Regions from separate parts of the Pantoea brenneri genome, predicted to be linked through region 1. Evidence: predicted binding sites of a transcription regulator. Region 1 holds the regulator's gene; the other holds the start of a gene.
What was found. Region 1 encodes CRP, which controls carbon source genes, mostly activating them, when cyclic AMP is high. Its sites were predicted from a motif close to ATGTGANNNNNNTCACAT; they were not measured.
Positions count from the first base shown of each region.

Region 1 (5,540 bases):
CGCGACTTCGATGACGCGATCACCGCCCGCGCCCACGGTTTCAGCGATGCGGCTGACTATTATCAGCGCGCCAGCGCCCTGCCCTGGCTGAAACAGGTCGATAAGCCGCTGCTGATCATTCATGCCAAAGATGACCCGTTCATGAGTGATGAGGTGATCCCGCACAGCAGCCAATTATCTGCCACTATTACTTATCAACTGACGCCGCACGGCGGTCACGTTGGCTTTGTCGGCGGGACGTTGCGCCAGCCCGAAATGTGGCTTGAACAGCGCATACCCCAGTGGATTGCCCCTTTTCTGGATACCTAACGTTGTGATTATTCCCTGGCAACAGGTCTCACCTGAGACGCTTGAAAATCTGATTGAAACTTTCGTACTGCGTGAAGGCACCGACTACGGCGAGCAGGAACGCAGCCTGAGCGAAAAAGTGGCTGACGTGCGCCGTCAGCTGGAAACCGGCGAAGTGGTGCTGGTGTGGTCGGAACTGCATGAATCGGTCAATATTATGCCGCGCAAAGAATTTCGCGGCTGATGCAGCCGGCGGCAATTCATGTTAACAATGCGCATGGCCCGACTTCACAGGGAGCTTTTTTATGTCAGCACGCCATCCGATAATCGCCGTCACCGGTTCCAGCGGCGCGGGGACCACCACCACCAGTCTCGCGTTCCGTAAAATCTTTCAGCAGCTCGATCTGCACGCTGCCGAACTGGAAGGCGACAGTTTCCACCGTTTCACCCGGCCTGAAATGGATATGGCAATCCGCAAGGCGCGCGATTTGGGCCGTCATGTCAGCTATTTCGGTCCGGAAGCCAATGACTTTGGCCTGCTGGAGCAGAGCTTCAGGCAGTATGGGCTCAACGGCCAGGGCCAGTCGCGTAAATACCTGCACACCTATGACGAAGCGGTACCGTGGAATCAGGTGCCGGGCACCTTTACGCCGTGGCAGCCGCTGCCGCAAAACACCGATATTTTGTTTTACGAAGGACTGCACGGTGGCGTGGTGACCGCCCAGCATAACGTAGCGGAGCATGTCGACCTGCTGGTGGGCGTGGTGCCAATTGTTAACCTCGAGTGGATTCAGAAGCTGGTGCGTGACACCAGCGAACGCGGCCATTCGCGTGAAGCGGTAATGGATTCGGTGGTGCGCTCAATGGAGGATTACATCAACTTCATTACGCCGCAGTTCTCGCGCACCCATCTTAACTTCCAGCGAGTGCCGACGGTCGATACCTCAAATCCGTTTGCCGCCCGCGCTATTCCGTCATTGGATGAGAGCTTCGTGGTGATCCATTTCCAGGCGCTGGACGATATCGACTTCCCTTATCTGCTGGCGATGCTGCAGGGATCGTTCATCTCGCATATCAATACGCTGGTGGTACCGGGCGGAAAAATGGGGCTGGCGATGGAGCTGATCATGGGTCCGCTGGTGAAGCGGCTGGTGGAAGGCAAGCGGATAGAATAAGAGGCCAGCAAAAACCGCTCTGAGAGCAGATGTCTTTAACAAAGAGAGTAAAACTGGCTTTCCTGCGGCTAAAGACTTATCCCTGGGCAGGCTTCAGGGAGCATACACCTTTCGCAAAGACGCAAAACCGCTATCCCTGGCAGGCTCAGCACGGGCCATCCCTGGCCCGCGATGCTTTGCTACAGGCATATGCTCCCTTCGCTTCACGTTCGACAACCGCATCCGGTTTCAGGAAGGTCGCTACAGACAACCCCTGGGCAGAAAGAATCTGGCAGCAATAGATAAGTTCAACACGCTGGGAACCGGGTCAGAAGAGGAAAGCGTCCCGCCGCCCGGATAAAAACGCCGGGAGCGTTTTTGAACAACGCAAAGCGTTGGCCCGGCTACGGGCGCGCCTCAGGGATGAGGTGCGTAATCGCGCGGGCCGAGCGGCCAGGGATTGGCTTAAACGACTTTCCGATCTGACCCGGTTCCCTGCGCAGGCACAGTATCAAAACGGATTCCCTGCCCAGGCACAGACTTAAAGCAACCTGCATCAGATACTGGAAGTGAAGTTAGCAGGTCTGCAATGACCCTTGCGGCTACTACAGTTCGATCACTTCATAGCTGTGGGTGATGGTAACCCCTTTACCCAGCATGATGGCGACCGAGCAATATTTTTCAGCAGAAAGATCCACCGCGCGTGAGACCGCCTTATCCTGTAGCGCTTTGCCGCTCACGATAAAGTGCAGGTTGATGTGCGTAAAGATTCGCGGCGCCTCTTCACGACGTTCTGAGGTCAGTTTTACTTCACAATCAGCCACATCGTTGCGACCTTTTTGCAGAATTGAAACGACGTCGATGGCGCTGCATCCGCCCGCCGCCATCAGCACCATCTCCATTGGGCTGGGCGCTTTATCACCCGAATTGCCATCCATTAATACCTGATGTCCGGATGACGACTCACCGAGGAATGTCAGCCCTTCTACCCATTTCACTCTTGCCTGCATGATTTTCGCTCCAGAATATGCGGTTTTGCCGTCAGAGTACGCTTTCGCCTGGTAAACAGCAATCCAGAGAAATCCGCCGTTAGCTGAAGCGAGACAACAGAAGACAGTCGGCAAAAGCTGTGCTACAAACAGTGCTGAAAATATTTTTCGTCACCCGATGGCGAAGCCGGGAAGAATGATGCGCACTGCGCCGAATGCAGCCCGAATAATTTCCTGTAAGGGAAACGCTTGAAGCTTTCATCGCCTGACAGGGAAACTGCCCCCTGTATTTTGGGCACGATTACAACAGAGGATAATAGCGAATGGTTCTCGGCAAACCGCAAACAGACCCTACACTCGAATGGTTCCTGTCCCATTGCCATATTCACAAGTATCCATCCAAAAGTACGCTGATTCACCAAGGTGAAAAAGCTGAAACGCTTTACTACATCGTGAAAGGTTCCGTTGCGGTTCTGATCAAAGATGAAGAAGGCAAAGAGATGATTCTTTCTTACCTGAATCAGGGCGATTTCATTGGCGAGCTTGGCCTGTTCGAAGAAGGTCAGGAGCGCAGCGCCTGGGTACGTGCCAAAACCGCGTGCGAAGTGGCGGAGATTTCTTACAAGAAATTCCGTCAGCTGATCCAGGTTAACCCGGATATCCTGATGCGACTGTCGTCGCAGATGGCGCGTCGCCTGCAGGTTACGTCGGAAAAAGTGGGTAATCTCGCTTTCCTCGATGTGACCGGACGCATTGCTCAGACTCTGCTTAACCTGGCGAAGCAGCCAGACGCCATGACGCATCCCGACGGCATGCAAATTAAAATTACTCGTCAGGAAATTGGCCAAATCGTTGGTTGTTCACGTGAAACCGTGGGCCGTATTTTGAAGATGCTGGAAGATCAGAACCTGATCTCTGCACACGGCAAAACCATCGTCGTTTACGGCACCCGCTAATTCCTGTCACCCACGGCGTGATGGCAACATCGCGCCGTTATTGTTTGTGTTGGGCCGATGTGGCGTCGAATTATTTACCATCCTGAAGTCAATTACGCCTTGCGGCAAACCCTGGTGCTCTGTCTGCCAGTGGCGCTGGGCTGGCTGGCTGGCGACCTGCAAAAAGGTCTGCTGTTCTCGTTAGTTCCCGCCTGTTGCAATATCGCCGGTCTGGATACCCCGCATAAACGCTTCTTCAAACGCCTGATTGTCGGCGGCAGCCTGTTTGCGCTCGGCAGCTTTCTGATTCAGTGGCTGACGCAGCACGCCATTCCGCTGCCGCTGATTCTGTTCGCCTTGCCGTTGCTGCTGGGGGTCACCGGCGAAATCAGCCCGCTGCACGGCCGTCTGCTGCCCGGCACCCTGATCGCCGCCATCTTCACGCTGAGCCTGATTGGCCGTATGCCGATCTATGTGCCGCCGCTGCTCTATATCGGCGGCACGCTATGGTATGGGCTGTTTAACTGGTTCTGGTTCTGGCTGTGGAAAGAGCAGCCGATGCGTGAAAGCCTGAGCCTGATCTACCGTGAGCTGGCCAACTATTGCGACGCCAAATATACCCTGCTGACTCAGCTGACCGATCCGGAAAAGGCCCTGCCGCCGCTGCTGGCGCGTCAGCAAAAAGTGGTCGATATGATCACCACCTGTTACCAGCAGATGCACATGCTTTCCGCCAGCCGGGATCACAGCCATAAGCGGCTGACCCGCGCCTTTCAGGTGGCGCTGGACCTGCAGGAGCACATCTCGGTCAGCCTGCATCAGCCGGAAGAGGTGCAGAAACTGGTGGAGCAGAGCTATGCCGAAGCGGTGATCCGCTGGAACGCCCAGACTATTTCGGCCCGCTTACGGGTGCTGGCGGATAACATTCTCTATCACCAGTTGCCGGATCGTTTTGGCATGGAGAAGCAGCTCAGCGCGCTGGAAAAAATCGCCCGCCAGCATCCTGACAATCCGGTGGGAAATTTCTGTCTCTACCACTTCAATCGGATTGCGCGGGTGCTGCGCACCCAAAAACCGCTCTATCAACGTGACCTGATGGCCGATCGTCAGCGCCGTCTGCCGCTTCTGCCGGCGCTGCGCAGCTATCTGTCCTGGCGTTCGTCGGCACTGCGCACTGCCGGGCGCTTTGCGGTGATGCTGATGCTGGGCAGCGCACTGGCGCTGTTTTTCAACATCCCTAAACCGTACTGGATTCTGATGACCATTATGTTCGTCAGCCAGAACGGCTACAGCGCCACCCGCGTTCGCATCCAGCACCGGGCACTGGGCACCTTTGCCGGCCTGGTGATTGCGGCTGCCACCTTACGCCTGGCGGTGCCGGAGTCGCTGGTGCTGCTGATCATGCTGGTGATCACCTTTATCAGCTACCGGTTTACCCGCCAGTTTTACGGCTGGTCGATGATCGGCTTTACGGTGACGGCGGTTTACTCGCTGCAGTTGCTGTCGCTGAATGGGGCGCAGTTCCTGCTGCCGCGCCTGATGGATACGCTGATGGGTTGCCTGATCGCCTTTGGCGGAATGTTGTGGCTGTGGCCGCAGTGGCAGAGTGGCTTATTGCGGCAAAACGCCCATGACGCGCTGGAAACCTATCAGGATGCGCTACGGCTGCTGCTGGGGGCGGAACAGTCACCGGAGAAACTGGCGTATCAGCGGGTACGGGTCAATCAGGCTCACAATGCGCTGTTTAACTCCCTGAACCAGGCGATGCAGGAACCGGCTTTTAACGCTCAGTACCTCAAGGATATGCGTCTGTGGGTCACCCACAGCCAGTTTATTGTTGAGCACATCAATGCAATGACGATTCTGGCGCGTGAACACACCATGCTGACCGCCACGTTAGCTGAGCGTTATCTGCAGTCCTGCGAAATTGCGCTGCAACGTTGTCAGCAGCGACTGGAATATGATGGTGCCAGTTCGCAGGTTAACCTGCTGGATGAGCTGGAAAACATTAATGAAGGGCCGGTCACGGTGGTGGAACAGCATGTACGCCGCATTCTGGATCATCTGAGCGTGATGCACACCATTTCATCTCTGGCGTGGAGCCAGCGACCGCAACATGGCCGCTGGCTGAGCAGACGGTTACGCAAAAACTAAATCAGCCGGTAATCACCTTG
Region 1 is NZ_JBCGBG010000005.1:18,536-24,075, forward strand. Features, by position in the region: gene AABB92_RS17490 (hydrolase) at 1-309, shown strand, start outside; gene AABB92_RS17495 (YheU family protein) at 314-532, shown strand; gene AABB92_RS17500 (phosphoribulokinase) at 594-1,463, shown strand; gene AABB92_RS17505 (OsmC family protein) at 2,048-2,452, opposite strand; gene crp (cAMP-activated global transcriptional regulator CRP) at 2,755-3,387, shown strand; gene AABB92_RS17515 (YccS/YhfK family putative transporter) at 3,445-5,520, shown strand; gene argD (bifunctional acetylornithine/succinyldiaminopimelate transaminase) at 5,522-5,540, opposite strand, start outside.

Region 2 (5,540 bases), on a different contig from region 1:
GCGAAGTACGAAGGCGGAAGTGACTGAGGTGAGTAAATGCAGCCAACGCGGCTGTAGCGCGAAGTACGAAGACGGTTTCCGCCAAAATAATTCGTGCTACAGCAAGGCGGCAAACGCGCGAATCCCCAGGAGCTGACATCAGTCAGTGACCAGGGCGAAAAAGTGCAGCCAACGCCGCTGTAGCGCGAAGTACGAAGACGGTTTCCGCCAAAATAATTCGTGCTACAGCAAGGCGGCAAATGCGCGAATCCCCAGGAGCTGACATCAGTCAGTGACTGAGGTGAGTAAATGCAGCCAACGCCGCTGTGGCGCGAAGTATGACGGCGGATAATTCTGTGCTAACTATCCGGGCTTAAACTGCTCCCATCTTTCCAGAGGAGATCAGCCATGCGCGTGTTATTGGTTGAAGATGATGAAATGATCGGCGCGAACCTGCAGCAGGCTTTAGAGGGCGCGGGCTGGTCGGTGGATTGGGTACGCGATGGCGTTTATGCCCATAACGCCTGGAGCGAAGGCGGCTACAGCTGCGTGTTGCTGGATCTCGGCTTGCCGCGTGATGATGGATTGCAGGTGCTGCGCCGGGCGCGCGGGCGCGGCGATTCCACGCCGGTACTGATTCTGACGGCGCGCGATACTGTGGCGCAGCGGGTGCAGGGGCTCGACAGCGGTGCTGACGATTACCTGCTTAAACCGTTCGATTTACAGGAAGTGCTGGCCCGGATGCGGGCGATTACCCGACGTCGCCACGGTGCGGCTGACTCGCTTCTCGGCAGTGGCGACGTACAGCTGGATATGATGACGCGCGAAGTGCTCTATAAGGGCCAGCGCGAGCAGCTGACCGCACGTGAATACGCCCTGCTGTATGCTTTGCTGGAGCGTCCGGGTGCCATTCTTTCTCGCGAGCAGCTGGAGAATCGCATTTACGGCTGGGGCGACGAAGTGAGCAGCAACGCGGTCGATGTGCTGATCCACGGGATGCGGCGCAAACTGGATAACGACGCGATTCGTAACGTCCGCGGGCTGGGCTGGCGGGTGCCGGCGATATGAAATCGTTCCCCTTTATGCGCTCATTGCGCAATAAATTACTCAGTACGCTGCTGATTATTCATCTGCTGATGATCGGCGGCGTCACCTGGTATTTCTTCAGCTGCTACGGCGACATGGTAGGCACCATGAAGGACGATCAGCTGTCAAAAATCGCTGATGCCTGGTCTACCAACAAACAGATGCCGGCGCTGTCACCGATGATTACGCCTGACAAAGCGAAAAGCGCCTTTGTGGTTCAGCTGTGGGATAGCCAGGGCCGACTGCGCGCCAGCTCGTGGCCGGAACTGCACGCGCCGCTGCAAACTCAGCGCGGTTATCGTGATGTCGACGTAGGACACTGTGATGACTGTGAGTGGCGTATCTACACCCGTCCGGGCCAGCCTGGCAGTGAGATCAAGACTATTCAGGTGATGCACAACCTCAGCTACATGAAAGCGCTGATGGTAAAACGGGCGCTGTCGGCGATCATTCCGTTGATCCTGATGATGCCGCTGTCGCTGCTGGTGATCTGGCTGGTGGTCCGCAAGATCACTCGCGATCTGCAGGTCGCCTCGCGGCAGATTGCAGCGCAGGAGACGCATCATCCGCACAATGTCTCACCCGAAGGGCTGCCGGATGAGATCCTGCCGCTGGTCGCCGCGTATAACTCGTTGCTGAACAAGCTGCGTGAAGCCTGGTCATCCCAGCGGCAGTTCCTGGAAGATGCCGCCCACGAACTGCGTACGCCGGTCACCGCTGTCACGTTGCAGCTGGAGAACCTGCGGCAGCATATTCAGCCTGGCGAGGCCAGCCGGCAGTTCAGTCAGCTCGAAGCAGGCGTGACGCGCACCCGCCATCTGGTGACCCAGTTGCTGAATGTGTCTCGTCAGGAAGATCAAAGCGTGGTCGCCAGCATTGAGCAGATTGAACTGGAAGATCTGCTGAAAGAGAGCATCGAGCAGCTAATGGTGGTAGCGGATAAACGCGGCATTGATATCGGCTTTAATGGCTCGACCCAGTATCGTCTGCAGGCCAGCCGATCTGAGCTGCGCAGCCTGTTTGATAACCTGATTGGTAACGCCATGTTGCACACCCCGGAGGGGAGCCTGGTGGATGTTCTGCTGCATCGGGTCGCGGACCGGACGGTGGTCGATATCGTCGATAACGGACCGGGAATGCCGGAGGCGTTTATTGAACGCGCCTTTGACCGTTTCACCCGTTCGCCTGACGTTAAAGCGCAGGGCAGCGGCCTCGGCTTATCGATTGTGCGCAGCGTCGCGCAGAAGCATCAGATTCAGGTCGCCCTCTCCAATTGTCTGACGCCACAGGGTGCTATTTGTGGTTTGCAGGTCCGCGTCACTTTTCCCTGATCCCGCCCATTTGATCACGAACCAGACAACGTAAACGGTTGCCTGGTTCCGTTCGATCATCGCCATTATTGTGAAGCACGTCACATTTTCACTGAATTGTAATGCAACACTTTTTGACAAACGTGAGCAAAATCTATTTTCTATCGCTGTGTTGCAGGCACGCTACGCGAGCTGAAAACCGGCTGTTTTGTCCTGACTAACTCACTCCCCACCCAGGGATCGACTTCTCTCTGACTGCGCCTGCTGTGCAGCGGTCAAAAGCATGTGGTTAATGATAATGAAATTCAAAACGTTGATAGCAGGTGCCGTGCTGGCATGTTCCTGGACAGGTGTTGCGCAAGCCGCTGATAGCGATCCGCAATACCTGTCCGACTGGTGGCATCAGAGCGTAAACGTGGTGGGCAGCTACCACACGCGCTTTGGACCACAGTTCAACAACGACGTTTATCTGGAATATGAAGCGTTTGCCAAAAAAGACTGGTTCGATTTTTACGGTTATCTCGATCTGACCAACTTCTTCGGCGTAGGTAACAGCAACGCCAACGGGATTTTTGACCACGGTTCCCCGATGTTTATGGAGATTGAACCGCGCTTCTCAATCGACAAACTGACCGGCACCAGTCTGGCGTTTGGTCCGTTCAAAGAGTGGTACTTCGCCAACAACTATATCTACGACATGGGCCGCAACAGCGATAACCGCCAGAACACCTGGTATATGGGCCTGGGTACCGATATCGATACCCACAGCGATGTCGGCCTGTCACTGAACGTCTATGCCAAATACCAGTGGGAAAACTACGGCGCCGCGAATGAAAACAGCTGGGATGGCTATCGCTTCAAGGTGAAATATTTCGTGCCGATCACCACGCTGTGGGGCGGTAATCTTGGCTATGTGGGCTTCACCAACTTTGACTGGGGCTCCGATCTCAACGAGAAAGGCGGGTCGTCGCGCACCAGCAACTCCATCGCCTCCAGCCACATTCTGTCACTGGGTTACGATCACTGGCACTTCTCTGCCGTGGCGCGTTACTTCCACAATGGCGGTCAGTGGGCGGATGGGCAGGAGCTGAACTTCGGCAACGGTCCGTTTGAAGTGAAATCGACCGGCTGGGGTTACTACCTGGTGGCGGGTTACAACTTCTGATGAGCACGCGGCTGGCTGCAAAGCTGGCCGTTGTGACTGTGAGCTGAAAACGGCGCCGCTGTTGCCGGCGCCGATCGGCTAAACCACACCATTATTCCTGCGGTTTCACCACGTTGATGCGCCATGGAATGCCGAACTTATCAATAAACATCGCAAAGCCATTCGACCAGAACGTCTCCTGCCACGGGGTCGTCACGTTACCGCCCACTGACAGTTTCTCAAACCAGGCTTTACCCTGTTCCGCGTCAGTAGTGGCGAGGCTGACCGCGTAACCGGCATGATCGGACGCAGGCGGCTTCTGCGTGTTTCCGTCGCTCAGCATCAACTCTCCCTGACCGATGCGCAGATGTGCGTGCATGATTTTTTCCGGCGGCTGTGGCGGCGCAGATTGATCGCCTACCTGCTCGCCCTGCTCTGGCATGTCGCCAAAGGTCATTTTCTCCAGCAGTTTCCCGCCTGTGGCCTGCAGGTAAAACTCAATTGCCTCTTCACAGCGACCATAGAGAAACAGATATGGACAGACTTGCATCGTCACCTCCGATTGTGGGTTGGACTCACGTTTACGCGAATACACCAAGTGTAGACGATGAAAGAACGCTGCCGGTCAGCGCTGGCAATAACGGCGAAATAACTGCGCCATATAACTGCTCATCGGGGTCAGCGCGGTGTCCTTACGCTGAATCAGATAGAAGACCGCTTTGGGCAGCGGCTCATCCAGCGTCAGTGCCACCAGTGACCGGCCGAGAATCGGATCGTCGATCACATCCACCGATAAAATACTGATGAAATCGCTTTGCGCCACCAGGCTGGTACAGGCCATAAAGGTCTCGCAGGTCACCACGATTTTCGGTGCCATGCCGCGTTCGTCGAACAGATCGTGCAACAGGCGGTAGTAGCTGCCTTTGGGCGTCGGCATGGTCCAGTCAGCCTGCTGCAACGCCGCCAGCGACCGGGCTTTTTCCAGCGGATGACCCTTACGCACCACCACTTTGTACTCACGCTCCATCATTCGCTCATACATCAGCTCCTGATCGAGGTGGCTTTGATCGTAAGTATTGATGGTGAAATCGAGCGCGCCCTGCCGCAGTTCATGCACCATCGACACCAGTTGCCCTTCAACGATGCGCACCTTCACCAGCGGGTATTCGCGATGAAACTGATTAATCACCTGCGGCATGATGGTGCGTGCCACGCTGCCGCCAACGCCAATGTTCACCTGACCGCCACCCAGCCCCAGCCGCTGCTGAATATCCTCCTGCGCCACCCGCAGCTCGGCCAGTACCAGACTGGCATGACGAAAAAAGTTATCACCGATATCGGTTAAGACCACGCCCTGCTGACGGCGGATAAACAGCCGCGCGCCAAGTTCACGCTCCAGCTCCTGGATCGCTTTGGTTAATGCTGGCTGAGAAAGCCCGGAAAGACGGCTCGCCGCGCGGATACTGCCCTGACGCGCCACATCGACAAAGGCGCGCAGCTGGTGAAGCTTGAGGTTGGCAGACATAGATTTTGTGATAACCGTTGTTTATCAGTCACAAGATATTCGCATCTTATGCCGGTTATTACCATTGTGTAGATTCGAGACAGTGCGTAAAAAACCAACAGTAAGGATCGTGCCGATGAATACTCTTTCCGACCATATCAGTGCCCGGCTGGCGCAGTTAAAAAGCTGGCGACGGGAGTTCCACCATTATGCCGAATCTGGCTGGGTCGAATTCCGCACCGCCACCCGGGTGGCCGACGAACTGCACAAGCTGGGTTATCAACTGCAACTGGGCCGTGAGGTGATCGATGCCGACGCGCGCATGGGCTTACCCAGCGAAGACGTGTTGAAGCAGCAGGAAACCCGGGCGCTGCAACAGGGGGCTTTACCGCAGTGGATTAGCCACTTCTCCGGCGGATTTTGCGGCATCGTGGCGACGCTGGATACCGGCCGTCCCGGTCCGGTTATCGGCTTTCGGGTAGATATGGACGCACTCGATCTCAACGAGAGCCAGGCC
Region 2 is NZ_JBCGBG010000003.1:93,531-99,070, reverse strand. Features, by position in the region: gene AABB92_RS14060 (response regulator) at 388-1,047, shown strand; gene AABB92_RS14055 (sensor histidine kinase) at 1,044-2,396, shown strand; gene AABB92_RS14050 (nucleoside-specific channel-forming protein Tsx) at 2,674-3,540, shown strand; gene yjdN (VOC family metalloprotein YjdN) at 3,632-4,069, opposite strand; gene AABB92_RS14040 (LysR family transcriptional regulator) at 4,145-5,044, opposite strand; gene AABB92_RS14035 (amidohydrolase) at 5,160-5,540, shown strand, end outside.
Region 2: the regulator CRP is predicted to act here: its motif matches at 2,465-2,482, upstream of AABB92_RS14050 (nucleoside-specific channel-forming protein Tsx).